Linked DNA regions of Microscilla marina ATCC 23134. The protein of the gene in region 1 interacts with the protein of each later gene in a pairwise test. Links are inferred from orthologs where the notes say so. Each region holds a gene or a part of one and is shown on either strand. Other genes may lie near its edges.

What was found.
Region 2: the proteins of M23134_RS26415 (region 1) and def interact in binary tests that used the Escherichia coli proteins (3 or more experiments, as listed by UniProt). The link is inferred for Microscilla marina ATCC 23134 from one-to-one orthologs.

What each region holds. Positions count from the first base shown.
Region 1 is NZ_AAWS01000037.1:79,385-94,619, forward strand. Bases 5,398-8,302 are described here. They hold M23134_RS26415 (aspartate-semialdehyde dehydrogenase), read right to left. Parts: upstream 7,397-8,302; coding sequence 6,398-7,396; downstream 5,398-6,397. Other genes in these bases: uvrC (excinuclease ABC subunit UvrC), read right to left, coding at 5,398-6,285; M23134_RS26420 (nucleoside hydrolase), read right to left, coding at 7,546-8,302. In the rest of the region: M23134_RS26385 (carboxy terminal-processing peptidase), read right to left, coding at 1-848; M23134_RS38930 (J domain-containing protein), read left to right, coding at 1,393-2,001; M23134_RS26395 (nuclear transport factor 2 family protein), read left to right, coding at 2,190-2,681; M23134_RS26400 (hypothetical protein), read right to left, coding at 2,725-3,768; M23134_RS26405 (DUF6150 family protein), read left to right, coding at 4,006-4,347; more of uvrC, read right to left, coding at 4,480-5,397; more of M23134_RS26420, read right to left, coding at 8,303-8,409; M23134_RS26425 (T9SS C-terminal target domain-containing protein), read right to left, coding at 8,603-11,332; M23134_RS26430 (IS4 family transposase), read right to left, coding at 11,770-12,957; ispE (4-(cytidine 5'-diphospho)-2-C-methyl-D-erythritol kinase), read left to right, coding at 13,216-14,025; formate dehydrogenase accessory sulfurtransferase FdhD, read left to right, coding at 14,038-14,892; M23134_RS26445 (DUF308 domain-containing protein), read left to right, coding at 15,104-15,235.
Region 2 is NZ_AAWS01000030.1:37,093-52,344, reverse strand. Bases 1,472-4,393 are described here. They hold def (peptide deformylase), read left to right. Parts: upstream 1,472-2,617; coding sequence 2,618-3,169; downstream 3,170-4,393. Other genes in these bases: M23134_RS23655 (imelysin family protein), read left to right, coding at 3,540-4,393; ruvX (Holliday junction resolvase RuvX), read left to right, coding at 1,812-2,228. In the rest of the region: M23134_RS23675 (class I SAM-dependent methyltransferase), read left to right, coding at 1-401; M23134_RS23670 (hypothetical protein), read left to right, coding at 617-1,360; more of M23134_RS23655, read left to right, coding at 4,394-4,718; M23134_RS23650 (di-heme oxidoreductase family protein), read left to right, coding at 4,879-6,285; M23134_RS23645 (imelysin family protein), read left to right, coding at 6,564-7,661; M23134_RS23640 (HTTM domain-containing protein), read left to right, coding at 7,857-9,170; M23134_RS38790 (serine hydrolase domain-containing protein), read right to left, coding at 9,279-10,958; M23134_RS38785 (sensor histidine kinase), read left to right, coding at 11,225-12,310; M23134_RS23625 (CHAT domain-containing tetratricopeptide repeat protein), read right to left, coding at 12,410-15,252. UniProt on the Escherichia coli protein: Removes the formyl group from the N-terminal Met of newly synthesized proteins. Requires at least a dipeptide for an efficient rate of reaction. N-terminal L-methionine is a prerequisite for activity but the enzyme has broad specificity at other positions.

The DNA.
Region 1 (15,235 bases):
TTGGGGTGCAACGCTTTAGTTTTAAAAGCAGGTCCACCAGGGCGTACCGAGCGTATAACAGTGTAGTCTCCCTCAGTACTCAATACAGCACCTATACCTTCAAGAGATTTACTCATTCTGATCTTGAAATTGTCAGATGATATAGGCGAAAAGTAGTTGGTGTGAGGATCGTAAGTTTCAGATAAAGCATTCATGTATATTTGAAAAACATCTTCTGCCGTGTATTGTATGACATTTTTTTTATAGTTTTCAAATCGTCTTTTCAACAACTTACGTATTTCAGTATCTTTCTTTTTGCTTAGGCGTAAGCCTAAAAACTGGTGCTTAAGCATTTTGTCCCACACCTTATCCAGCATAGCTTTAGAACTGCTCCATTCGGCATTGTCACGATTTGTCTCGTATGATTCATCTTTAGTAAAATCAAAATCTTTTTGAATGGTTTGAAGATTTTTTTTGATACGACTTAGGAAGCGCGTGCGAAAACGATTAAATATTTTATAGGCTACATCTACTTTACCCACTTGCAAGTCATCGTCAAGGTAGTAGCGGTATTTCTTAAATTCTTCGATGTCAGATTTTAAGAAATAGAGCTTGCTATTGTCTAGCGACTTGATGTAAGAGTTAAACATGACTACCGACAATGAATCGTTGAATTTCATTTGACGGTAATGATGAAAATTGATGATACCGCTTACAATGCGGGCTTTTTGGGTATGAATTTTTTCTGGTTTAAGTTTTTTAGAAGAGTCTCTTGGGTCAATATTGTGGCCAAATTGACTTGGTGGTGTATAAAATACAAAACCTGCGATAATCACCAAAAGTGATAAGAATATTATGGCTTTTTTCATATTATAATGATGGTTATACAAATCTCACTTTATTATTTGGGTTAAAAAATATATATACGCATTGTGCTGGTGCATAGATGTGTTGCTATCTCTACAATCTTGTATCTATTTTTATTATTGATGTAAGTAAGCAGAGAACAAACAACAATAAAATGATGTAAATACCCTGTTAGAATATTTGCCTTATTAACGGGCAACAGGTGTGATGGGTTATAAGTCTGATGCCTGGTTTGCCAAACTAAGATAGTACTTTTCATGTAGTTTGTGTATAGCTTTTGGGTAAAACCCCTTTATCAACAGTGTAAAAAGCAGAAAATAACCAAACCAACCTCCGAAAAAAGTTTTTTGACCTTACTCAAATGTCCACTGCCTGTTGGTTGTTCTAGCATAAAACCCCCAAACGATCGTTTAAGATGTACAAGTTTTATCCCTAGTTTTGGAAAGTTTTTAATATATTTGATTATAAACCTATCAGTAAAGCATTATTATCATTGAGGTATGTCTCATATCAAATGTGATTCATTTTCTGTAAAATATCATTTTTATGAAAGACTATTATCAAATTTTAGACATACCATCAAGTGCTGATATTGAAGCAATCAAAAGTGCCTATTATAACCTAGCAAAAAAATTCCACCCTGACAAAAACACACGCAATCCTTATTACTCCGCCGATAAGTTTAGAGAAATACAAGAAGCGTATCGCATATTATCAAATGAACAGGAAAAAGCAACGTATGATCAGCATTTTATTTATTTGCAGGCACTACAATTAAGGCACCTCACACGTGATCGCCGTAATGTGAAACCACACTCCAAACAACAACCACCCTCTCCTCAATCGGCCGAAATGCCCCAAACCTCTGCTGAGAGATTTGACATGTTTAGAAGTGCATTCCTTAAGAAACAAAAGGAGATTCACCAACAATACCAAGAAGAAAAAGCCAAAGAACAACAGGATCAGAAAAAAAGCTTTCAAGAAGCTTTTAAACGCAACCAAGCCAAGCTTCGTGAAGAACAAGCAATGTACACTAAGCCAGTAGATGAAGTAGCAAAAGCCCAAAAAAGAGGCAAACAAGTGACAATTATTGTGGTAGGTATGTTGGTAGTTTGGCTTGTTATTATCTTCCTTATCTTAAACGATATGGTATAGTTAATCTTTGATATATTTCAATGCTTTATAATTTTTTAACAGAATAGCCTTTTATTTAATGCTGTTATACCTCTTTAAACCCATAGTTAGTATTTATATACTAATTCTATTGCACCCTTTCGGGGAATATGATAACTTTGGAAATAAATAAAAATTATTGAACACTACACCTCCCCAAATACACACCAATGATGTCAGCAAATAATCAAGCACTTATTCAAACATTTTATGAGGCATTTAGCAAGCTCGATTACAAAACAATGAATACTTGTTATGCTAGTGATGCTACTTTTTCAGATTCAGCATTTAAAAATCTGACTAGTAAACAAACCCAGGCAATGTGGCATATGTTGTGTAGTCGTGCCAAAGATTTTACACTCACCTTTAAGGATGTAGAGGCAAGCGAGTCAACCGGGAGTTGTCACTGGGAACCCATTTATACCTTTTCATCTACTGGGCGCAAAGTACACAATAAAATAGAGGCAAAGTTTTGGTTTCAGGATGGGAAAATTATTCAACATGAAGATTTCTTTCCTTTTTATCGCTGGAGCCAAATGGCTCTGGGACCTATGGGATACTTGCTGGGGTGGTCTTCATTTTTGCAAAATAAAGTGCGTAAAACAGCCCTGATTAGCTTACACAGTTTTATCAAAAAGCACCCCGAATACCAGGAAAAATAAAACCCCTGAGTTAGTTTAGTCAGGGGCTTAACAAATGAATATACTAATCTTGTGATTGTTCCTGCACCTCTGTTCCGTTTTTAGGTGGAGGAGGGGCAGGGCTGGTAGTAGTGGCTGCGGGTGCTATCGACTTACGTACACTTAATAGTTTATTGAATAATTCATACCAAAAGGGAGCCCCTAAAGATACTGCCATTGCGGTAACTAACCAGCCAAATACTTTGTGTATGATTGCCCAAAAGTCACTAGTGGTTTCTTTTGCTTTGGTCTTGTTCCAGCCTATAGGCAATGGTTTAAGTAGTGCATAGTTTTTTCCAATATCTTTTACAGTGTTTTGCACTACCCGTTGAATGGTACTATCAGTGGTGGTGCTACCTTTAGGGTTTGTCTTATAATTTTGCATAGTAGCCAAAAACTCCACTGCTTGATTAGGGTTTTGCCATAAGGTCTTACCTATATAAAAAGTATCTACATTAAACGCAGCTGCTATGAGCAAACCATACAAAAACATCAATAACTTTACCTTACGACGGTACCAGTCGCGCAGGTGGTCTACCGAATTGGTGTAAAAATCTTCAATTTCTTGTTTGAAAGCCTCAACATTATTTTGAGACCTGTCTATAAACTCCAGCAGTTTTGCTTTGAACTTCCCCTGAATCATTTCTATCTCATTTTTTTCAAGTTTGATCTTCAGTTGATTCAAAAAATTATGTTCATCATGGTTATTGATTTGTTCCTTCAAAAACTGCATCATAGCCAGTACAAAGTTTTTGGGAGGGATATACTTAGGAAATTTATCTGCTTTACTCCTGAGAGAGTCTATAAAAGGGGTATCAATGATTTTTTTTAAGCAATTTTGCCAGTCAGGATCTACTTCCTTGGAGGACTCTTGGGTAATATCTTTAGCAGTAACTGTTTGGTCATTGTCAGACTTATAAAACAGGTTAAAAAGCGAGTTTTTGAGCATATTACCTCGCATATTCAGCACATTGGATATACCCTCATTGATAGAAGACACCATGAGGGCAAGAATAAAGTAGGTAAATGCCAACGCAATGACAATATCCAGGGTGGCAGTGTTTAACATAATGATTTAGTAAAGTTTTGATTGATAGTCAGAGTATATACACAAAGATATTATTTCTGGTTAATTATAGGGTGTATGCCAGAAAATTGTTCAGAGGTTTGGTAACCTTAAGTGAGTTTAGTGGAACCTTAAACAGGGGTTTGTTGGATATTGACGGGTATTTGTATAAAAATTTACCTTTTTACCCTTTTCATCGTTTAACATACTGACAGGAATTATTGAATATAAAAAAATAAAATGATGAAAAAACTACTATTAACCACCATTTGCTTGTTGATCATTACTACTTTTGGCGCTTTTGCCCAAACTGTATTTAAGGTAGGGAGTAAATACGATGCCGATATTAAAGTATTTGCGGTAAACAGTAAGTATGATGCCGATTTGGTAGTATATGAAGTAAAAAGTAAATACGATGCTGATAAAGACGGGCGATGGTTTTTTACAAACTCGAAATATAATGCTAAAAAGAAGGTCTTTTTTGTGAAATCGAAATATGATGCTGACCTCAAAGTATATTTTGCATCAAGCAAGTACGATGCTGGATGGCGTAATCGCTCTAAACAGCACTTGTTAAAATAATTGAAAACTGTTTGAAGATAAATATAAGGTAAAGCTGAGCTTTGCCTTTTTTGCTTAAGCAGGGCGTTTTGACTGATGAATAATGATTGTTGCTTAACTGTTAGATGCGTTTATTGGTAGTAAGGAGCATCACTACTCTTGTTCTTTACTCTCAAAATAAGCCCTAATCAAGTTTGCTTTAGCCTTGCCTACTACTTTTGCAATTTCTTGTGTTGATGCCTGCGCCACATTATTCACTGTTTTGAAGTGTCTGAGTAAACTGGTAATTGTTTTTTCTCCTACTCCTTCTATTGCTTCCAGTTCCGAGTGCAGACTATCATTACTTCTTTTATTGCGATGAAACTCAATAGCAAAACGGTGTGCCTCGTCCCTTACTTTTTGTAATAATTTAAGTGCAGGTGACTTTTTACTAATGTGCAAAGGAATACTATCTTCTGGGAAATAAATCTCTTCCAGCTTTTTGGCAATACCGATGATGGTGATTTCGCCATACAAATCAAGTTCTTTTAATGCTTCACAAGCAGCACTCAATTGCCCTTTGCCACCATCTATTACAATCAATTGGGGTAACTCGGCTTTTTCGTACAATAACCTTTTATACCGTCGGTGGACAATCTCTTTCATCGATGCAAAGTCGTCTGGTCCCACGACTGTTTTGATGTTAAAGTGACGGTATCCCTTTTTGTAAGGAAAACCATTGCGAAAGAAAACCATAGATGCTACTGGGTAGATCCCCTGGATATTTGAATTGTCAAAACATTCGATATGACGCGGTAATTCTTTCATTCTGAGTACCTGTTGAAGCTCTTCCAATACCACTCTACTTTTGTCTTTGCCTTGGCGTAATAAACGTTGTTGAATTTTTTCTTTTTTGTAATACAGCACATTCTTTTGCGAAAGCGAGAGTAGTTTCTTTTTGTCACCAATCTTTGGAATAGTATTGGTAAACCGGTCATCACTGATATTAAGTGGCAGATTTGTTATAATCTCTGGAGCATTGCTTCCAATGGTATCGCGCAGGTTAAATGCTACCAAGGTCAAAATCTCTTCTTCGGTTTCGTCCAGTTTTTTAGCTATTTCTATACTTTGCGTGTGGATAATTGCCCCATTCTTAATCTTAAGGAAATTGACATAGGAATAGTTTTCATCTGAAATAATAGAAAACACATCCGTATCTATTACTTTGTTGGGGTTTACCACCAACGATTTGCTCTGAAACTTATCTAGTGAAGCAAGTTTTTGTTTTTGTGATTCGGCTTTTTCAAACTCCAGTTTTTCGGCGTAGGCAAGCATTTGCTCCTTGAGGTAAGTTTTTACAATATGAATATTACCTTTCATAATGTGCTTGGCGTGCTCCAGGTCTTTTAAATAGTCCTCTTCACTTTGCAAACCTTCGCAGGGTGCCTGGCAATTGCCTAAATGGTATTCCAGGCATAATTTAAATTTATTTTGTTGAATGTTTTCCTTTGACAAGTGCAAGTTGCAAGTTCTTATGGTGTATAGCTCTCTAATAAGTTCTACAATGGCATTCATTGCCTTTAAGTTGGTAAACGGACCGTAAAAACGTCCTTTGTTTTTTTCAAGTTTGCGTGTGACTACCAGTTTCGGAAAAGGTTCGTTGGTAATCAGTATATAAGGGTAGGTTTTATCATCTTTTAGCAGAATGTTATACTTAGGCTGATAGTTTTTTATTAGGTTATTTTCCAGCAATAAAGCATCAAATTCACTGTTTACAACGGTGTAGTCAACGTGGGCAATTTGCTTGACCAGGTTGATTGTTTTACGATTATGCTGAGCCGATTTGTTGAAATAGCTATTTACCCTGTTTTTCAGATTTTTGGCCTTGCCTACATACAGCAAAACATTATTTTTATCAAAAAACTTATACACTCCAGCATTAGTTGGGAGTTGTTTTAGGGTAGCTTCTATTTGGCTCATATTCTAAAGGTTGGACTGAGTTTGAGTGACCAATATAATTTGTTTTGTCAACAAAATAAAGCCTTCCGAAGTTCTTCCGAAGGCTTTCAAATAAAATAAAAAATGACTTACTTTATGCTTTTACCGACCAAAACTGATCAATCAGGTATTCGGCAATTTGTACTGCATTGGTAGCTGCACCTTTGCGTAGGTTATCAGCCACAATCCACATATTTAGTGTATTAGGTTGGGTTTCATCTCTACGCAAACGCCCTACAAACACTTCGTCTTTTCCGTGTGCATCCAATGGCATAGGGTACACATTATTTTGTACGTCGTCTTGCAAAACCACACCAGGTGTGTTAGCCATCAAGTCACGTACATCTTTCAAATCAAAGTCCTGCTCAAACTCCACATTTACCGCCTCAGAGTGCCCACCTACTACTGGAATGCGTACCGCAGTAGCTGTCACCTGAATGTTGTCATCCCCCATAATTTTTTTGGTTTCGTTCACCATCTTCATTTCTTCTTTGGTGTAGCCATTGTCAAGGAATACATCAATGTGAGGGAGCACATTTTTGTCAATAGCGTGAGGGTAAGCAGGTTCAGCTTCTTCACCTTTGCGTTCAGCCTCCATTTGGTTTACCGCCTTAATGCCTGATCCTGAAACACTTTGGTAAGTAGATACTACTATACGCTTTATTTTGTATTTTTTATGAAGGGGAGCCAAGGCTACTACCATTTGGATGGTAGAACAATTAGGGTTGGCAATGATTTTATCTTCTTTGGTAAGTAAACCAGCGTTGATCTCAGGAACAACCAGCTTGTGTTCTGGGCTCATTCGCCAAGCCGATGAGTTGTCAATGACTATAGTACCTACTGCGGCAAATTGGGGGGCAAACTCTAAAGAAATGCTACCTCCTGCTGAGAAAATAGCGATGTCAGGTTTGAGTTCAATAGCTGCCTTCATCCCTACTATGGTGTATTCTTTACCTTTGAAAGTAATCTTTTTACCTGCTGACCTTTCAGAGGCAACCGGAATCAATTCTGTGATTTGAACCTGGCGTTCTGCCAGTACTTTCAACATTTCGCCACCAACCAAACCAGTGGCGCCTACTACAGCTATTCTCATTGTATTATTATATTTAAATTTAGTGTTTGTTGTCAACAACAGCCAAATTACGCAAAAGCCAATGATTATAAAACTAAATATAGCTGTAGTTTGGGTGTAGCAAGGTTAAATTATAACATTATATTGAAATATTTTAAGTATTTGCAAGTTTATAACTGTAAAAATACTTTCCTAAACCTATCTTGATCTACCCCAATGGAAATATAAGTATTTGTGCCCTCTTGAGGTTCTGAACCCCATTTACCTCCTTTTTTAATCATTTTCACTTCTTTGAAAATACAAATATCAGGATCTATTGCCACGCAGGCAGCCAATGGATCGTGAAATTTTTTACCAGCCTTTTTCTTAGATAGATACAATTTCATTCCCTTGTAAATGAGCTCATAACCAAGGTGTAAGTGCCGTTGAGGAGTCAATAGCTCATGAAACTCCTCATTGTATACTACTCCATGACATACATTCTTAGAAACCAAAAAGCGGTCATTGATAGTTACATCGTTCAACATCTTGAGTGCTTCGTTGGGTGCTCCGTTAAAATTATAAGTAGGGCAAAACTGCATCCCATTAAACTTAGGCAAGCGATACATAGGAGGCACCACATTGTCGCCAGCAAACCCACCTTGGGCTACCCATGTTTCTATAGGTTGACTTACTTCCAATGCTCCAAAGTTTTTGAGTGGTGCTCCTGTGATGATCACCAAATCAGGGTAAGCCTCCAGTGTTTCTTTAATTATTTGATGCCCCTCTGCATCAGGTAGTTGATCATCAAAGTTGCCCAACCAACGCCTATGAAATAGCGACATGCAGTTTTTTTCATACTCAGGACGATAACTGCCCACAGGAATGGCGGCATGATTGGTTGCTTGCAATATATGGTGTACCAAACCTACTTGTTCGTTGGTGCCAGGTGTTACAGTTACTGCCCTCAAACTTACCAAAGGGTGGGCTATCAAAAAACAAAGGGTGACCGCATCATCTGGGTCACCCGTTTCCATATCAAATAAAACATTCATTTAGTCAAACTAATCATAATTACAATAGGCTACCACACCCATATGCTGGGCACAGTAAATCTGAACATACATTGGCTGAAGCTGTGAAAAAATGTTTTGCCAACAGCTTCAACTGTTTCTTAAGCTAACCAAAAGCCTGATTTTTAATGGCTTTTCGGCTAACCGTTTAGTTAATTGAAGAACCATAACATCATTACTTCCTTAACTTTATCCAACCTTTCAGTTTTTGTACCGAGTTGTTAGGGTCAAGCGTGATAAATTTTACTTTGGCAGAATAATAATACATACCAGATGGTAACACTTGGTCGGAGCCATTGCTACTACCATCCCAGTCAAGCATAATATTATCACTGATCTCAAATACTTTTACACCCCAGCGGTTATATACTTTAAACTCCACCGACTCAACAAAGCGTGGAGTAGGGAAGGGGCGAAACACATCGTTTTTACCATCCTTGTTAGGAGTTATAATATTAGGCAATTCATAGTACGTGCAGTTATCTTGACAAACAATATTACTTGGGTCACTTTCATTGTCTAGGCGATCGACTGCTGTAACATAATAACAGCCTGCCAGCGAAGTAAGGTTGGCATGTATATAACTCAGTTCGCCTTGAGTGAGACTTGTCAGCAGAGTAAAATCACCTTGGTTAGTAGGTCTGAAATACAATTTGTATTGTACTATATCATCGTCGCAACCAGCTGGTATATTAATAACAGGCGTCCAACTCAGGCTATTTTGCAACAAGGCCTGATCGTTAAAGCTTTCACATTTAATAGAGTCAATGGCAAGCCGTGGTGGACAAGGTGCGGTAGTATCGGTAGGTTGTGCACAGGCAACCTGTGATAAATTAGCTAAAGAATCAGGGTCAGCAATTTTTATGTCTGGGTTTGAGTAAGTACCCACTGTGAGAATATAATAACAGTACGTACTATCGGTATCTAGTTTACGGTCTTGGAAAGTACCCTTGTCAAAATATTCCAGTTTGTTTGAGCTACTCTGAGGCAATGAGTCTATCAGGTGAACAGCCCCTCCAGGGCTTGCCTGGCGATAAATCAAGTGTTTGATATTTGCCCAGGGCACATCATAAGTCCAGTTGAGTTTAATACTACTAGGAGCCGATACGGCAGTCAAGTCTACGCTGGATGCTAACTCAGAGTAATCGTCAAAAATAGGAGTGCCATTGTCTATATAAGCCAGTACTCTATAAGTATGCCCTGTGTCTAATGTATTGATATTTTGGTGAATGAACGAAGTATCAGCCGAAAGCGTCAATAACTTGGTTGAATCAGTTCGGGTAGAATCTTCTCCCCTAATGCCTACAAAATGGTATAAGTCATATTTGTAATTATCAGTAGAGTTTGCTACTGGCGGCTTAGTCCATTTGATCGTAATTTGTCCGGTAGTTGCGCTGGTCTGGTCTACTGTAACATTGGTAACAATAGGAATATCAAGTGGTAAACTCACACACACCTCTTGCGATGCCCGGCTTTGACCATTAGATGGCTCTGGGAATACTGCTGAAATACGATAACTGTATTTGAGCCCTTTTTTAAGCCTTTGGCTATCAGTAAAAGTAGTTTGACTGGCAGGCACCCTGCCTACCTCTTGATAACCTAGTCCAGCAGGCACTCCTACTTCGCAGAGTGGTTCCCAGGTAGAACAACCCTCCTTGCGCCAAATGATCAGTTCTTTGGCATTGGCGCAAATCAGACTGTAGTCTGACCAATTCAGGGTAATACTTCTGCCGGCAGGCGTAGCAGTAAGCCCCACCGGACGAGGCCCTACTACAGTGATACGCCAGGCTTTTACATCTACCAGAGGGCTTTCTATGGTAGGATTGTCTTCTGCCTTGAAAATGACCCGATAGGGTTGTTCCCTGATATTTTCGCAAGATGGTGTCCACCTAAACGTACCTTGGGGAATACCACCAGTTTGAAAGTTAGTAGGACCAAAGGTTGCCCTGGGGTTAAACCCAGACTCCAAAATACCACTCTCAGCAGTAATCCTGACTGGGTGTCCATCAGGATCATTTGCTCTAATCGTTTTGAGGATTTCACTGTTGGCTTCTACGCAAGTGTCTTGAGGCAGCAACAGCCGAGGACGTTCATTGTTACAGTCTAATACTATAATTTGCATATCTCGAACAATAGAGCCTATTTTTACCCCATTGCGCCACTCTTCCACCTTAAAGGCAATGTTATATTCTCCGGCAGCGCCAGGCGAATCCCACGTAAGTGTACCAGTAAAGGGGTCAATTCTAAAAAATGGGGTGCCGCCAGCTTCAGTTCTACCCCCAAATGAAGCGCTTGATGGGTCTGCATAGCCATTGACTACTTTCTCGATGTCTTGGTTGGGTACGGTAAGCGTAAACGAAAGGCTGTCACCGTCTGGGTCAAAAGCAGCAGGGTTGTGGGTGAATTTCTGCCCTACACAAGCCAAGTCAATTGGGTCAGCCAATAAGATGGGAGTGTCGTTTAAACCAACAAAAGGGTCTATTAAGAGCCTGGTTTCTACCGAAAAAGGAGTATCCACCGAGTTGATCATATTCAATACTCCAGCGTTGCGGTTTTCTTCTGCAAAGTAAATGGTATAAGCTTGTGGAGAAGGGTAAGTGTGTTCTATCACATAAATATTACGTGTAGTGTTGTTACCAATAGCTTCTTCGGTCACTCTTTGTACTTCTGCACTATTACCATCACCAAAAAACACATTAAGCGAAGGACTATCTGCATTGCCTTGTCCACGGTCCATGTAAATGGTAACAGTAATTCTATAGGTAAGGCTTACACTGGAGATACGTTCAGCAGTGATTTGCCCTGCTCTCAAGTGGGTTGCCTGTACCGAATAAGACACCAGCAACATAGTAAAAAGCAAGCCTAATGTGTAGGGTATATTTCTGAAATGATGTATTCTTTGCATATTTTGTTCTCTGTTATTTTAAGCTATTGGTCAAGTGCCCTGTATTAGTAACTGTCATTACTGCTCAAATACTCAACATTTGGTGAAAATAATGAAATATCTTGACAATTTTACTGGTAGTTGCTGTGCAGGCGAACTCTTTCCAGATATACTTTGCCAAAAACAGGATGAATAAAAAACAGGTTTTATACCAGAGGCTCCGGTCTGCATAACAAACAACCTTTGCAGGAAGTTTGAAAGGATGTGCGAAAACTCGTATTTGTATAAACAGTTTGAGTTACCTCAAAGCCTAAACCAGAGGCAGACAAGCGCTAAATATAGGTGCCATTGGCAAATATTCCTGTTTTTTCTTTAAAAGGCTGAACTGACTGCAAAAGAGACGTAAAGCCAGTAACATATCCCCTATAAAAGGTTAGGGCTGTTCAGAGAAATATTATCTATTCTCTTTTCAGTCTTTTTTTTGCTTTTTTTAGAAACCATTGACTCAGGTCTGGACTTTCCATCATTTCTACTATAATCAAAAGATAGATGTCTTCCAAAAAGAGTTTTTTGGCTCTTTTATATGTTTTGATGGCATTTTTTTGTTTAAAAATAAGGATCATCATTGCTGCAATAAGCTTTACATAAATCATTACTTTTATAGCATTCAGATCATTACAAACAAAGTGTGTAAGGTTCATTTCTTGTTTTAAAAACCTGAAAATCACTTCTATATCCCATCTCATCAAGTAAACCTGAGCCACCACTTCTGCGGGTAAATCCCAAAGATTGCTCAGGATAAAAAGGTGCTTCCCCGTTTCCTTAACTCTAAACTCTATCAACCTAAACTCATGCTCCATTGAATTGGTAGGTTGTCCACGCTCAAATAATTGTACAACACTGTCTTGTATAAAGTCTAAATCAGGGTGGTGGCGATCTAGGAGCTGATGAGGACGATTCACCTGATAACGGGGCTTTTTACCTATATTGGTCACAAACTGTATAGATGCTTCATCAAAATCTTTAAACTTACGACGCCCTTTCAAACCATTATCAAAAACTATAATATCTTGGGAGCTGTGTTTTCCCAGATTAATTTGTTCTTGCAAGGCGGTTTCTTCACTTAAATGAGCCTGATCTTGATGGAAACTCACACGGAGACCAAAACCATCAGTGTGCTCAGTAGTCAGTTTTACTTGAAATTTATTTTTAGATGTATTACCTACTTTCATTCCTTGTAATAAATGACCAAATACCTTAATCAAAGTAGAGTCGTAACGTTTGATATGGTAATCAAGAAGCTTTTTCTCTCCATATAAAGCATGAGCTTCTGCAAAAAAATGTTCATATACCTGCTCGATAAAAGGAAGCTTGATATGCCGCAAACGTTCCCGAATACCAGTCCAACCAGCCATTTGTTCGACCATCTCAGATGAAAAACTTTGAAATATAGGATTGCTCATCTCAGATGATATTTCCCGAAGGCTAAGACGCTCATTGTTTAACACGCTGTATAGCAGTAGCTTAATAAATAGTTTGCCTGGTAATTTGCTTACCCACTTATCTACATCAGTAGACTGACTTAAGTTATCAAGCAAATCATCAGGTAGAAGGGAAAATAAATCCGAAACGCTAACTTTACCCATAAATTTAGATATAAGGAGAATGAAGATGAACCAATCAATATATGTTAAAAAATTTCTCTGAACACTCCTAAAAAGGTTGGGAATCGGGGATAATTTTGTATATCAAACAACTATTTACGTGCTTTGGGTATTATTTAGTAAGCATATAGTTTTTGACTGAAGCAAGGGGGCTAAATCTTGCTTGTTATATTATGAATTTACTGTTCAAACATTCCCTTATTGGGGAATGAATTGAATAGATTTAATGGTACATTATTTATGATTAGTTTTCCTAATGCTAAAATAAACCTGGGGCTCAATATTATAGAGAAGCGCTCAGATGGTTTTCATAACCTGGAGTCCTGTTTTTACCCTACAGGGTGGACAGACATACTCGAAATACTGCCCGCCAACCAGCTATTATTCGAATCAACCGGTATACCTATCCCTGACAACGGCAACGAAAATCTTTGTCTTAAGGCGTATCACTTATTGAGTGCCGATTTTGACCTGCCACCTGTGCACATTCATTTACACAAAATTATTCCTATTGGTGCAGGTTTAGGAGGAGGCTCTGCTGATGCTGCATTTACCATTAAAACCCTGAACGACCTGTTTGAACTCAAGCTTACTGCCATTGTAATGCAAGATTATGCCCGCCAATTGGGCAGCGATTGTGCTTTTTTTATTGAAAATGTACCTAAGTATTGTTTTGGTAAAGGTGACCAGTTCAAAGAAATTGACATCAAGCTTAAAGACAAGTTTTTGGTATTGGTATACCCCAACCAACATGTGTCTACTGGTGAGGCGTATGCAGGTATTTGCCCTATGGAGGCAACCGATAACCTACAGGAGGCATTGCAACTTGAAGCAAATGTTTGGAAGCAAAAAGTTAAAAACGATTTTGAACCACAGGTTTTTACCAAGTACCCCCATATAGCCGCCATCAAAACTAAGTTGTATGAGCAAGGGGCTTTATATGCCAGCATGACAGGGTCAGGGTCTACTTTGTTTGGTATATTCGACCAAGTTGTTACTCCCGATTTTTCGCCAGCATACACAGTATATAGTCAGCCTTTATCTATCTAAATTTTTATCTCTATGAGTCATCAGCCCAAACCCTCCGTTTTTCCGGCAAGCATTTACAAGTACCAGACTGGTGAGTTGGTTCAATCGCCCGATTTGTTGGCAGTAGAAGAACCACTAGAGATTCAATTGAATTTTATTGCCAACGACGAAATCACCGAACGCAAAGTATCGGTAACTATGCGTACTCCTGGGCACGATTTTGAGCTTGCTACAGGCTTTTTGTTTAGCGAAGGTTTGATCAAATCACCCAAAGACATTATCAGAATAAGGCATTGCGAAAGCATGAAAAAACCTGAAGAACGGGGCAATGTGGTAAAAGTCACTTTACGCCCCCATGTAAAAGTAGATTTGCAAAGGCTTGAGCGTCAGTTTTATACCAACTCTAGTTGTGGGGTTTGTGGTAAAACCTCTATCGAGGCCATTCAGCTTACTGGTTGTCCCAACTTGCCCATAGATGCCCCAATAATAACGGCTGATATTTTGCTTGGCTTGCCTACAAGTTTGCGAAACCAACAAATGGTTTTTGAGCACACAGGTGGGTTGCATGCGGCAGCTCTATTTGATAACAAAGGGCACCTTTTGGCAATGCGTGAAGATGTAGGTAGGCACAATGCCATGGACAAGTTGGTAGGAAGTCAATTAGACAATGCAGAAGTGTTTCATCGTTCTATTGCTTTGTTAAGTGGTAGGTTGAGCTTTGAATTGGTACAAAAAGCTTTGACCGCTGAGATTCCCGTAGTAGCGGCGGTAGGAGCACCCTCAAGTCTGGCGGTACAGCTTGCCCAAAGCTATGGTATGACACTGGTGGGTTTTTTACGCAATGAACGATTCAATGTATATACCCACCCCACACGTATACAGATGTGATTTTTTAGCAAAAATCGCGTAAAACGCCTATTAGATAAACCGAGATTTAGCGAACTTGTAAACCTTCCGAATAAAGTTCGGAGGGCTTTACCTTTTCAGCTAATTTTAAATAACTCTAAGCGTTTTTGAAAACCAGGCAGTTAGCTTGTTCTTTTTCTTGCAAACCCTTGGTGGTTTTGAGCTTTTTCCTTGAAAGGTGTATATTGTAGTGATGTTTAAACACAAAGAAAAAATTTTATGGTTGGCTGGTGCCATTGCTTTTGTAGCAGGGGTCATCATTTTTGCCTTCAAGGGCTGGGATGTAGCCGAACCCTGGACTTTTATTCTGAGTGGAGGCATTCCT
Region 2 (15,252 bases), on another replicon or contig:
AGGTAAAAATGGATGTACATGACATTCCTTTTGACGCAAGTACTTTTGACGTGGCTTTTTGCAACCACGTAATGGAACACGTAGACGATGACATCAAGGCAATGAGTGAGATTCACCGTGTACTAAAGCCCGGTGGTTGGGCTATTATTCAAGTGCCTTTTATCGCAGAAGGGCTAGAGCTTACTTACGAAGATGCTAACATTATCAGTCCATCGGAGCGTTTCAAGGCTTTTGGACAAGAAGACCACGTGCGCATGTATGGTACCGACTATGGCATACGCTTGCAACAGGGTGGTTTTGAAGTAATAGAAGATGACTATGTGATGCATCTGGACAAGGCATTGGTAGAAAAGTATTCGTTGCCTTCTAAAGAAATTGTGTATTTGTGTAAAAAGGTTTAATTTTTTATTTTTGCTAAGCACTTTCTATATAGCAAGTAGCCACAAGCCTTGAATGCCAATACATATTGGTATAATTAACGATAATAAAAATAAGGCTAACTCACTCATCATAAGCTAACAATAGCTACTTGTTAGCCGTATTTAATGCTGTATTAGTACTTATTTGCTTTATCTATTACAATCATCTTACAATCTCACAATTTAGGAACAAGTATATGAGGTTAGTTGCCAAAAAAATAAACGAACTAGTGACCGAAAATTATGTATACGCTGCCGTATTACACTATTTTGGCATTGAGTTCTACAATTACTCAAACGATACGCTTGCTCAGGTTTGTAAGGCGAGAAATCTCAACGTAGAAAAGGTAGTGAGTAGCCTTGAGGCTATCCATCACCAGCCTAAAGAACTTCCTCTCAATACTTACCCGGCAGACTTGGTGATTGAGTACTTGCGTCACGCCCATTATGTGTTTATCAACGAAAAGTTGCCTTATATGGCGTCGTTGATTGAAAACCTTGACCCTCAAAAAATAGGAAACGCTCATACTATTCGCGATCTTCAATTACTCTTTCCTTTATTTACCGAAGATTTCATTCATCATATCCACGAAGAAGAAGATACTTTTTTCCGATATGTTATGCTATTGATGGGTGCCTCTCAGGGGCATTACAACGCCAGCAAGTTGCATTATGAAATGGAGAAAAATCAAGTGCATTTGCTTGCCATTGAGCACGACACCCACGACGACGAAATGAAGGGCATCAGAGATATTACCAATAACTACTACCTTGACCAAAACGCCCATTTACACTTGAGGGTGCTTTTTATGGAGCTACAGGCTTTGGAAAAGGACTTGCAGGTACATGCCAAAATAGAAAATCAAATTTTGTTTCCCAAGGCATTACAGCTGGAGCTAAAGGTAAAACAAATGCTTAAAAAACGCCATCACTATAACTAAACCCTTGATTTTATGCCCTCCAGGGTTATATAAATGAAATTAACTATTGAATCGCGCGCTAATCAGTAGAGATTTGTCTAATTTTGCCTAATGACTAGGTTTATACCTGATAAGTAGCAGCAAGTAATGAGCTATAAGCCCTTAGATACCGATGTATATCGGTGCTACAAGTAAGAGCCACTTGCTCATCATAAGGTAGTTACACCTACTCATTAGGTATATTTAATGCTACCTTGGTACTTACTATAAAAAAACAATACCAATCATTATGAAGCATAGCTGATTTTATATGATTGGTTCAAACCTGCTTGTAGCTCATTACCTACAGTTGTTTATGTCTAAATTAAGCAGCAACAAGCTATAAGCAATCAGATATAGTTAGTTTATAATACGACAATTATGTCTATTTATTAAATGTATTTAATTCTGCATTAGTACTTAAATTATTGATATGCCGCGTATTGTTGCCATTGACTATGGAACCAAAAGAGTGGGATTGGCGGTGACTGATCCACTCAAAATTATTGCTACTGCCTTAGACACTGTCCACTCAAAAGATGTCATCCAGTTTTTGAAAGACTACCACGAGCAAGAAGGCATTGAGTTGTTTGTAGTAGGCATGCCCAAGCGATTGGACGGCACCGAAAGCCACGCTACCAAACACGTAGAAGCTTTTCTTAATTTACTCAAGAAAAATTTCCCGGACACGGACATAGAAACCCACGACGAACGGTTCACTTCTAAAATAGCCCTCAATGCAATGATTGCTGGGGGTACTACGAAGAAGTATCGCCGCGAAAAGGGCAACATAGACAAGGTGAGTGCGGTAGTAATATTGCAGTCTTACCTGGAGAAAATGCAGCTGTGATAGTTTAAATGGTTTGATGGTTCGCAAAGCGGGGCTTTTACAATTTTCAATTAAGAATTAGGAGTGTACGTGGGTCCAACTGATCATCAGTGAATTATGTCAGGAAAATAAACTTTGTCAATAAGATTTTCCACTCAAAAAGCATTTAATTCACGCTTGTTTACTCTTCATAAGGGCAAACACCCCGATAAATCCCGGACTTTCATTGTATTACAGCAAGGGGGTTAGACATACATCAGCATCTAAGGATTTGCCCTGTGGGGGCTATGGACTAAAGCACCCTCATAACTTTCGGTCAAACAAGAGCCAAGCAAACCACAAAAACTATTGACTATGGACTACTAATCTATCGACTAAAGTATAAGTAATAATAAAAATTTTGATATAAGATGATTTATCCGATTGTGGCTTACGGTGACCCCGTATTGAAAAAAAAAGCCGAGGAAATAGCACCAGGTACTGATGTGAGTGAACTGGTAGAAAATATGTTTGAAACCATGTATGAGGCGCATGGCGTGGGGCTGGCAGCTCCGCAAATAGGCAAAAGCCTGCGTTTGTTTGTGATTGACCCTGAGCCAATGGATGAGGCGCTACAAAACATGAAGATGACTTTTATTAACCCGGTGATACTGGAAGAAGAAGGTACCGAATGGGTATTTGAAGAAGGTTGTTTGAGTATTCCTGACATAAGAGAGAATGTAAGTCGACAGCCTAAAATTCGTATCAAATACTTTGACCTCAACTGGAAAGAACACGAAGCAGAGTATGATGGTATGGCGGCAAGGGTGATTCAGCACGAATACGACCATATAGAAGGGGTATTGTTTACCGATTACCTTTCGGGCTTTAAGAAACGTTTGCTCAAGTCGCGCCTTACCAAAATAAGCAAGGGTGATGTACGGGTTGATTATAGGATGCGTTTTCCTGCGGCAAAAAAATAAATGTGCTGTATCATAAAGAATTGACCAACCGTGGGTGTTACCAACATCTGCGGTTTTTTTTTGCCGATAGCTTCACAGCTTATCAATATACGTCGGCATTCTGCACTGCCATTGTTATACAATTTTAGCATCCCTGCACCAGCTTTTTGATCTCCTACCAATGTGCAGTGGTGAAAGCACTTACTTGATGAAAAAAAATATCAAGAAATGATTTTATTATAATTGACTGATTCTCACAATTGAGCAAATTGAATGTGCGCTCAGGTCGGTTGTAAATGATGGACTAAATGCGGCAGGCTATTGATTATTTGAATAAAATAATTCTATCTTTGCTGCATTATTTTTAACGAGTCTAAATAAGGATAGCACAATGCAATTGATTAAAGTATTACCCCTGCTGGTATTTGTAATGTTACTCAATGCCTGCAAAAAAAAGGAAGAAACTACTCCCCCTACCCCTGACGCTACTCAGGTGGCTGAGGTATTGGAAACTTATGCCAAAATAGCTCACCAGAGCTATAGTGATAGCTACGACAAGGTGGTAGCACTCAAAACAAGCATTGACGCTTTTGTAGCCAACCCCGACCAAGCCAAGTTTGACGCTGCCAAGCAAGCCTGGAAAGACGCCCGCGAACCTTATGGGCAAACCGAGGTTTTTCGTTTTTACGAAGGGCCTATCGATAACTCTGCTACTGGTCCGGAGGGGGCGATCAATGCCTGGCCATTGGACGAAAACTTTATAGATTATGTAGCCGGCAATGCCACGGCTGGTATCATCAATGATTTAACCCAAACCATTGATGCTGCTACATTGAGAGGCAACAACGAAAAAGGGGGTGAAAAAAATATCAGCATTGGCTACCACGCCATTGAGTTTTTGTTGTGGGGACAAGATACCAACCCTGGCGGCGACTACAGCAACGCCGGCCAACGTGCTTTTACTGATTATACTACGGCTACCAATGCCGACCGACGCAAAACATATTTGCACGTAACGATTGATTTATTGCTCGAGGACTTAAAAACAGTGAGAGATGCCTGGGCAGAGGGTGCCAGTTACCGCACTAGTTTTGTAGCAGATGGCAACAAGTCGATAGTAAGAATTTTGACCGGAATGGGTAGCTTGTCTGAAGCAGAACTTGCCGGAGAGCGTATGAAGGTAGCTTTGTTTAACCACGACCAGGAAGACGAACACTCTTGCTTTAGCGATAATACTCACCGTGATATAGTAACCAATGCCCAGGGAATTTATAATGTATACTGGGGTACTTATGGCAGTGTTACGGGCAAGGGCATTGCCTCCTTGGTAGAAGTAGTCGACAAAGAACTGTATGCCCAGATAAAAACCGAACTGGAAGCTACCAAAGCAGCTACACTGGCTATTCAGGCGCCCTTCGACAAGGAGATAAGCCAAGGCAATACAGCTGGAAACCAACGCGTAGAGGTGGCGATCACGGCTCTGAGAGCCCAAACCCGTTCTATTGAGTCGATTGCTCAAAAGCTCAACTTAGGTAACCTTACGCTGGAAACGTCTGACGCTTTGAAATAAGGTTATAAAGCAACAAGTAATGGTACCTGCCAGGTTTCAACACCCTGGCAGGTATAAGCCTGTCGTTTTTTTGTTTGATAGCAAAAGCCCAATAACTACTTTTGTTTGTTGCTAATTGCTGGCTACGCTTTTGATTTCAATAACTGCCAATTCCCTACCAATGACACATATAAGATTCCTTACGCTTTTTCTTAGTTTACTGGCTTACTGTAGCGTAGTTTTTATCAGTTGCCAGTCAGAAACAGAAATGTTGATGCCCGAAGAAAACGAAGAACTTTCGGGAGGCGAAACTACGGTTTTTGCCAGCAGCGCCAAGGCTTTTGACAAGTCGGTGCGTAACCTCAGCAATGAAAATTTTGATCATTTTTTTGTAGGCAACTCCTTTTTCCGCAACCCTTGGGTATCGGCGCCTGCCTCTACTACCGCCCGCGATGGCTTAGGGCCTTTATTCAATGCAGTGTCGTGTGCAGGGTGCCACGTAAACGACGGACGAGGTACACCGCCTGCTCCGGGTGGGGTGTTTGAGTCTATGCTTATCAGGTTGAGCATTCCGGGGCAAACCGAACACGGAGGACCTCTGGGCGACCCTACCTATGGCAACCAGCTCAACAACAAGCATATATTGGGGGTAAAGGCAGAAGGCAATGTAGCACTGAGTTATGTAGAGGTGGCGGGGAAGTTTGACGACGGCGAAACCTATACCTTGCGCAAACCTGTGTATACCTTCAAAAACCTGGGCTATGGGGCTATGTCGCCTCAAATATTGTTTTCGCCCAGGGTGGCACCTATGATTCCGGGGTTGGGGCTACTACAGGCGATCAACGAAATAGATATTTTGGCACAAGCCGACCCCAATGACATCAACAAGGATGGGGTGTCGGGCAGACCCAACTATGTGTGGGATGTGGTGAAAGAAAAAAAGACACTGGGCAGGTTTGGCTGGAAAGCCAACAAACCTACGCTAAAACAACAAGTAGCGGGGGCTTTTCTGGGCGATATGGGCATTACTTCGCCTTTGTTTCCTAACGAAAACTGTACTTCGGGGCAAACCAACTGCCAACAGGCGCCCAATGGAGGTAGCCCTGAGATAAGCGCCGAAAACCTGGACGCGGTAACGGCTTATAACCATTTGGTGGCAGTACCCGCTCGCCGCAACTGGCAAGATGGTGAGGTGCTTAAGGGCAAGGCATTGTTTCGCAAAATTGGTTGTATGACTTGCCACACACCCAAGTTTACGACTGGTACTCTTAGGGGCTTTCCAGAACTGTCGGGGCAGGTCATTCGCCCTTATACCGATTTGTTGTTGCACGACATGGGCGATGACCTGGCAGATAATCGCCCTGATTTTGAGGCAACGGGTAATGAATGGCGTACTCCGCCTTTGTGGGGCATTGGCTTGGTACAAACGGTAAACGGGCATACCAATTTTATGCACGATGGGCGGGCACGCAATTTACAAGAGGCTATTCTTTGGCATGGTGGCGAGGGTGTCAAGGCGAAGGAGGCTTATATGAAATTGTCGAAAGGTGACCGTCAGGCGGTCATTAAGTTTTTGGAGTCGCTTTAGAGTTTAGGGCTCTGGGCTACCAAAGACTCAAGTCCTTAGATACCGATGTATATTGGTGCTTTAAGCAGTAAGTTTCAAGTTGAAGGCTGTTCTACAAGTTTCCGTGGTTTTATATCACCTTGATTTTTGGTGATTTATAAAATCCGCAAACAGAAGCTGCTACGGGTAAATTAGCCATTTTATAAAAGGTCTCATGGTTGCCTTTCTTTCACTCTACTATTTGCAAATATAATAAAAACAAAAAACTATGGGCGATTGATAGTCTATAAAATAACCTGATGAAAAGAAATACACTGCTTTATATATATTGCTTATTGGGCTTGCTGGGCTGCATTAAACAAGAACAAGAAAGTTATAACCGTCAGCTCATTCTGGAGAATGTGGGGAATAATATCATTGTTCCACAATTGAATGCTTTGCAGCAAGAAATGAGCACTTTGGTAAAGGCTGCCCAGGCTTTTGAAACCGAAACCACTGCCGAAAACCTGCAATTGGTACGCAATGCCTGGCAAGCCGCAACATTGCAATGGGAACGCTGTGCTTTTTTTAACTTTGGGCCTATCAAAATGCAGGAAACCAGTCTCAAAATTGACTTTAACCCTGCCCGTACTCACATCATTGAGAGTGTGCTGGGCGATGCTGACATCACGCTAAATCAAGCATATATGGCTACACTAGGGGCTGCCGCTAAGGGGTTTCCAACCATCGAGTTTTTGTTGTTCGACCGCGAAAAAACGCTGGAGCAAATGCTTGCCCTGTTTACTACCGATGCTCAAGCCATTCGCCGAAAGGCTTATGTAAGGGCAGCAGCACAAAACATTGAAGTACAGGTGACAGCAGTAGCACAGGAGTGGGCAAACAACGGGGGCAATTATCTCCAGACTTTTATTAAAAATAGTCAGGGAGGCAACGATGCAGTCAATACACTTGCCAATAAAATGATTGAAACGGCAGAAATTGTTGCCAATACCAAACTGGGCGCGCCGCTGGGGGTGCAGCTCAAAGATGGTACTCCTCAACCCGAAAAAACGGAGGCTTGGCGTAGTAAAACTTCGTTGGCACATTTGGTCGCAAACCTGGATATGATGACAATGGTTTTTAAGGGTGATTCGGGCGATGGTTTTGATGATTATCTCAATGCACTGAAAGCGTCGGGCAGTGGGCAATCGCTTGCCAATAGTATAGTGGCGCACATTGCCAAAACCAAAGAGGCGGTGCTTGCCATTCAACCCACTTTGTATGAGGCTGTAAGTGCCGACCAAACGCAGACAAAGGCAGCTTATGCCCTTGCGCGTGAGTTGGTGGTGCTTATCAAGGTAGACATGATGAATGCCTTGGGGGGAATTGTGACGTTTAATGACAATGATGGGGATTAGGGCTTGGATAGCCTCAAGGTACAAGCGACAAGTCCCAAGCTTGGGGCTATAGTAGCTTCCATCTATTGACCTCATAAAACCCTAAAAATAAACGTCTTATAAAACCGATAAGTTTTGCTTGTAGAGCAGCGTCAAACTTGAAGCACCGCTATGCATCGGCATCTAAGGACTTGAGCCTATCAATGCTAAAAAACTATGAATACTTTGCGCTTTAACCGCCCGGTAGACAATGCTATTTTGGGTGTTTTCAGGATTTTTTTTGGTAGCTTAATGTTGGTCAGTCTTGTACGTTTTGCGGCCAAGGGTTGGATCAAAGACTTGTACCTGACACCAAAGTTCTTTTTTACTTTCGAGGGGTTTCATTGGGTGCAACCCTTACCAGGCAATGGTATGTATTGGTTGTTTGGTGGGCTTATGGTACTTTGTGGGTGCATCATACTGGGCTTGTTTTACCGCTTGAGTATGGGGCTGTTTTTTTTGGGTTTTACTTACGTAGAACTCATCGACAAAACCAATTACCTCAACCACTATTACTTTATCAGTGTATTGAGTTTTTTGCTCATCTTTTTTCCCTTACATCATCGTTTTTCGCTCGACCGACAGTGGTTTGCCCAACTGCGCCAGCAAACGGTGCCTTTTTGGTATGTGGCTGCGTTGCGTTGTCAAATTGGGCTGGTGTATTTTTTTGCCGGAGTGGCCAAGCTTAAGTATGATTGGCTGGTACACGCCGAACCGCTCAAAACCTGGCTTGCCGTGCGCACCAACTACCCGTTGGTGGGTGCCTGGCTCCAATATGATTGGGTGCCTTACCTGATGAGCTGGGCGGGGGCTTTGTTTGATTTGAGCATTGCTTTTTTGCTTGCCTGGCGGGTGTCTCGCCCGGTGGCTTATGGGTTGGTAGTGGTGTTTCACTTGCTTACCTGGCTGTTGTTTAACATTGGCATTTTCCCTTGGGTAATGATGGTGAGTGCTACTGTTTTCTTCTCTACGGGCTTTTACCAAAAGCTTTGCTCATCGCCTGCATTGGTGCCAGACCGCCCCTTTCCTGCGCTACCTTGGCGCACTCGGTTGATCAAAGGCTTTGTGGCGTTTTTTTTAATAGTTCAATGTTTGCTGCCATTGCGACACTGGTTGTACAAAGGCGATGTGCTTTGGACAGAAGAAGGGTTTAGGTTTGCCTGGAATGTGATGTTGATTGAAAAAACGGGCTTGGTAAGTTTTATGGCTTATGACCCACAAACCCAACAACAATGGGAGATTTTACCGGGCAAAATGCTGACGCCTTTGCAGGAAAAAATGATGGCTACCCAACCCGATATGATCTTGCAGCTGGCGCATCACTTAGGCGAACAACTCAAACAAGAGGGGCACCCAAAAATCCAAATCAGGGCAAAGTCATACCTGGCATTTAATGGTAGAAAAAGCCAGCCTTACATTCGCCCTGAGGTAGATTTGATGCAGATAAAATGGCAACAGCCTCGCAATGAATGGCTGTTACCTCTTTTGTAATTTTTATGATTTTTAGCAAAAAGCGGCATTGCATGATCAATAGTCCCTAGAGCCTTGTTAGGGCTCTGGGCTAATCACTTTTCGCTTGTCGCTTAAAGCTGTAAGTCCCTACTCCTTCACCAACACCTTGTCTCCTACCCTTATAGCAGGCTTGCCTTGTTGGGTAGTAAGTTGTATCTTAAGTTGGTTGCTTTCCGCAAAAAAGGCGTGCTTGCCCTGATAATCAAACTTTTTGGTCATACCAGCTTCGTTCAATACCCTCACACCAATTAGTCGATTTCCTTTCCAGGTATAGAAAACATAGTTATTTCCCTTTGCAAAAGCGAACCTTGCTGCACTTAAGTAATACTTCCCTTTTTGGCGTGCCACACTGCCCAACACCTCCACCGCTTTTATTTTGCCCAGACGTTTTTCTCTGCGTTCAAGGCTGCGTTTTATTTGACTTGCTATTGCTGCCTCTGACCCTTCGAGCATATACTGATGTTCTATCTTGGCATATTGGGCATAGTTGTGCTTGAGCAAAGTGTTACCAAGTACACTTATTTTTTGGTTATAAGTAGCCGCTACCGAGGCTTTGTCGGCAATAGACCCCGAAAACAACTGGTACAAAGCCGCCTGGTGAATGGGCACTTCTAACTGACTGTTGGCATTGAAACGCACCTTAAATTTTTCGCCGGAAGGCAAGCGATAAGCCCCCTGGTAGCGCTTCGCCAGTTTTTCGTTCATTGTTTTAAACTCGCCGTGCATGATACGGTCTATTGGGTGCGCATAAGGGTCAGCACTTTTACCATAGTTGGTGGCTACAATAATGACCAAGTCTTTGGCAAGATAATACCCCATAAAAGCATTAAAAAAACCATTACCTCCATTGTGCCACACTATTTCCCGTCCGGGTTTGGGTTCGGTGCCCCAACCATAACCATAGTGTCCGCCTCCGTCTTTTATATGCTTGGCAATGTATTTTTGGGTGGCTTCTTTTGACAATACAGTGTTGTTTTTGATTGCCTTATACCACTTATGTAGGTCGAGCACGGTAGACATAATGCCCCCGTTGCCCTTAAGATGGTAGGTAACGCCCTGGTTGTAATGAGACTTGAGGTGGGTACTGCCCCAACGGTTGCCATTGCGATAACCCACTACTATATTTTTGGTGCTCCAGGTGGGCAATCTATACCCAGTTTGGGTCATTCCGGCAGGGGCAAATATTTTTTTGTGTAAAAACTGCTCATACTCCATTCCGCTTGCTTGCTCTATTACCATTGCCAACAGGCTATAGCCCACATTGCTATAGGCAAACGAGCCAAACGAATCGCTTAGTTTTTTGGTAAACAATCTTTTCAGGTAAGCTTCTTTACCCAATACCTCTTCGTCGGGACCTATGCCACCGGGCAAGCCTGCGCTATGGGTAAGCAAATGGTGTAGGGTGATTTTGTGCATGTGGGCGGGCAGGTTGGGCAAGTATTTCGTCAATACATCAGAAGTTTTCAGTTTGCCTTCCATTTCCAATTTCATAATGGCTGCTCCAGTAAACTGCTTGGTAATAGAACCAATGTCAAATACCGAGTTTGGGTCAAAGGCAAGGCGCTTTTCGCGATTGGCAAAGCCATACCCCTGGCTAAAAATGATTTTGCCTTTATGTGCTACCAAAGCCACCCCCGAAAAGCCTTCTTGATTAGCTTTAGTCAGGTATTGATCAATGGTACGGGCGTGGTTTTGGGCTTGCAATGTACTCAAGGCAAACAGTGCCATTAAGAAAATACAAAGATTGAATAGGGTGATTTTTTTCATGAATTTATGTTGATTGGTTGTTTAAAGCCATTTCAGCTTTTTTAATTGGCAGCAATGAAGGCAACTTGTGGTAGTATAAAAAACTCAATACAGCAACGTACCAATATTTTTGATGTATGGTGCCATTGCTGGTAACAAAGCGGTTTTACAGCATGATGCGCTGTTGGTACAATAAACCCAGGCGTTGATCAAAAAAACAGTTGGTCATAATAGGTGGGTGGTGGGTTTTGTCTAACTTCGAGTAGTTCTATACTAAACCTCCTTGCATGAAACCTCAAAAAATAATTACTATAGTATTGCATGGGCTTTTTTGGCTTGCGATTTCTTTTTTTTACTACAGCTTTTCATCCAGCAGGTTAACCTACACCGACAAAAACAGTATTTTTCAGGATGTGCACTATACCGATCTCCAGTTTTTTATTCCCCTACTCATTGGCAACATCTTTAAGGCAATACTGTTTTATGGCAACTCTGAAGTGTTGATGAAGACTTTTCTGCAACAAAAACGGTACTTTAGTTACTTGGTCAACTTTGTGGGCTTGGTGGTGATGTGTTATGGGATAGAGATAGGAGTAGATTATTTTTTGGTACAGGTAGTCCCTCCTACTATGCCACAAGATGCCTACCCACCTAATCACTTTCAAGGCATAGTGTCTCTGCAGCCCGCTTTTTATCTCATATTTATTATTACCTCGTTTGGGGCTCGCTTTACGCAAGACTGGGTGCAGCACGAAACCGAAAAGCAATATTTGCAACAATCCAAGCTTCAAACCGAGCTTAAGTTTTTAAAGTCGCAGATCAACCCCCATTTTTTGTTCAATACCCTCAACAATTTATATGCTTCAGCGCTAAGCGATGGTTCGGAACGAACAGCAGAAGGCATTGCCAAGTTGTCGAAACTGATTAGGTACATGTTGCACGAAAGTAATGTAGATAGAATAGCCCTGGAGCGCGAAGTGGCTTATATTGAGACTTATATAGAGTTGCAGAAACTGCGGTTTGCCGGAAAAAACAACACAGTAAACATTAACTTTGAGGTAGAAATAGATGCGCCTGCATGCCTAATTGCCCCTATGTTGTTGATTACTTTTGTCGAGAACGCCTTTAAGCACGGCATTAGCAAACAACAAACATCGTCGATTAGCATTGAGCTAAAAGTAAGCAATCAGCAATTGAGCTTTCGGGTAGAGAACACGGTAAATCCGTTTGCCAACAATCAGTTAGAAGAAAAGTCGGGCTTGGGACTCAAAAACGTTCAAAGACAACTTGAGTTGCTGTATGCTAATAAGTATACCCTCGAAGTAGTGCCTGACAAAGAGGTTTTTAAGGTCAACCTGGTATTGACGTTGTAAACAGAGACCATCGTTATGCCTCAAAACCGGATATATCTTTAGTTAGACCCACCAGGTGTAGAAAATCTGGCAGGTCTGGCAACTTATGCTTTTATAAAACTATTCTCCCACCATTACAAAAGCTCCCCAATAATACGGGTGGCTATAATCCTTTCTTATTTTTAGTTGGGCTTTCTGAAAAGCCTGCCGTTTATTACCCGACTTAAGCCACTCTTCATAAAAAGCATTCATCAACTTTTGGGTTGCCTCATCGCTCACCTTCCATAAACTCATAAGCACGGTACGCGCCCCAGCTATTTTCAAAGCTCGCTGCAGCCCATATACCCCTTCGCCACTTTGTACCTTGCCCAGCCCGGTTTCGCACGCTGACAACACCACCAAATCGGTTTCGTCAAGCTGTAAATTCATTGCCTCATAAGCTGTCAGCACCCCATCATCGGTATTGGGTTTTTCGGTTGCCTTAAAATAATCTGTCACTCCGGCAAGAATCAACCCCGAACGCAACATAGGGTCATTGTCTATTGGGTTACTGCCCTTTTTCTTCTTTTTCTGGGCTTTTATTTTTACCCCACGTGCACCCTGTGCTTCATCGGTAAGCGAAGGGATAAAAAAACCATGGGTGGCAATATGCAAAATATCAGGGTTTTTGATCGTTTTCAGACTGTCTTCAAGGGCTTTGTTACCCAAATGCACCTTTGTGTTCCAGGCTTGTCGTCTTAGTACCTTTTTTATACCAGCTATTTCTACTGCTGTACCTGGCAAGTCGGCAAAAAAAGCGTACTTCAGCCAGGAGTCTTGTTGTTCATCCAGGTTATTTTTTTTCTTCACCATATTTATCTTGCCTTCCGGCTTAATATAGTATTTGGGGTGTCCTAACAATACCGCTTGCTTGTGGGTAGTTGTACGCTTGCCAAAGCCTAGTATATCACGGGTATTGGTCACCATCGCTACCTCTAGTTCGTCCAGTACATACTTGTTCGTTTCGAGATTTTGGAGCGTATTCAGGTTAATTTGATTATACACACCATCGGGCGAAATATATACCTTTTTTACCCCCTTGAGCACCTTACGAAAAGATTGCCAAAACATTTTGTAAGAGTAACGGTCTCTGCGTTTAAAGCGAATGGCATTTTTATAATACGCTACATAACGGGTTTCTAATTTTTTACCATTGCGAATGGTCAAAAACTCTGGATGATCTTTAGTCTCAGGTTTTATCACCAGCACGCTGTAGTAAACACTGTCTTTACGCGTACGCAAACGTATCATTTCTATAGCTGCTTCGCCCGGTTTCAAACGCTTTTGCACATCGCGCCAAGTGGGTAACGAAGGGTTATAAGCCCCACGAAACCCCTCGGCTTTGGCAGACAACTCACGCTCTAACGAGTTGGCCTTTGCTTCCAAGGCTTGTACATTAATGCCCTTGCGGTTGAGCGCAGCATCGCCCAGGTTATATAAATTGGCAATCTGTTCTCTCACCTTTTGCCATTCATTGTATTTGGCAATCAAAGCCTGGTTGCCGCTTGCCATAATACGGCGCCGTACCTTAGAGGTAGCGTTCAAAATAAGGGCTTTGGTAGCCAACTGCAAGTTATACGCATCGCCCAATACTGGTAACTTGGTTTGCCCCTTTGACAACCGCAAGCCTGACGAATTAAAGGCGAAACGCATAAAACCATCTATAAAACGCTTATTGACTTCATAAAACTGTTTTTTTTCATCTTCGCTCAAAGAAGAAAAAGTTTGGTCAATTTGTCTGAGTACAATCTTCACTGCCTTGCTAAAGTACTGCTCGGCTTGGTCAAACTTACCCTGGGCTTCCAAGAAAACCCCCAAATTACCCAAAGCTGCCGCATAATCGGGGTGATTGTCGCCTAGTTTTTCTTTAAAAATATCTATAGTTTGTTTATACGCCTGTTCTGCCTCAGTCAACTTACCCAACTCTTCATAAAACACCGCCAGGTTGTTCAACGATGCCGCATAAGCTGGGTGATTATTGCCCAGCGTTTTTCCTCTGATCTCAAGCGCCTTTAAGTAATATTCTTCGGCTTTTTGTTTGTTGCCCTCGTCGCGGTACAAACCCGCCAGATTGTCTAAAGACGATGCATAGTCGGGGTGTTGCTTGCCCAGCTCCGCCTGCCGAATAGTCAACGCCTGGGTATACAGTTTACGTGCCGCTGCTTTTTTGCCTAATTTACGGTATAGCCCCGCCAGGTCGTTCAAGGTAACTGCATATTCAAAATGTTGTTCACCCAGTGTTTTTCGTCGAATATCGAGCGCTTGTACATACATCTTTTCGGCTTCCTGATAGCGCCCCATTGTTTTATACAAGTTGCCCATACCGTTTAGTGTAGCAGAATAAGCGTAAGAGGCAACGCCCGGATTTACCTTACGTAGCTGCTTTGCCTTCAAAAAACTTTGTTCGGCTTCGGTGTATTTCCCCATTGCCTTAAATACTACCCCCAAGTCGTGCAGCGCGCGGGCATATTCGGGGCTATTGGCTCCCTTTATTTTTTTCTCCAGTTTCAATGCCTCCTGGTAATTTTTCAGAGCTTCGTCGTAGCGCCCTGCCTGCTCATACATCTTGCCCGACTCATCAAGCGTTACCGCATATATTTCACTATTACGCCCATACTTTTGTCGGCTCAACCGCAACGATGCCGAATACAGCGAGTCGGCAGTAGTATAGCTGCTCGACTCTACATAAGAGGCTGCCAAAGAGTTGAGAAAATAAATATAACTTTCATCGCGTTGGGGATACACTTTTATACACTGGGCAAAGCGTTTTTTGGCTTCAGCTATTTTACCCTGTTGGTAATAAATTCCGCCCAGGTTTCTTAAGATATTGGCATACACATCTGGCATTTTACGCAATACACTCGCGTTTTTTTCCAGCTCCTGCAATAGACTAAAAGCACTATCCAACTTGTTTTCTTCGGTAA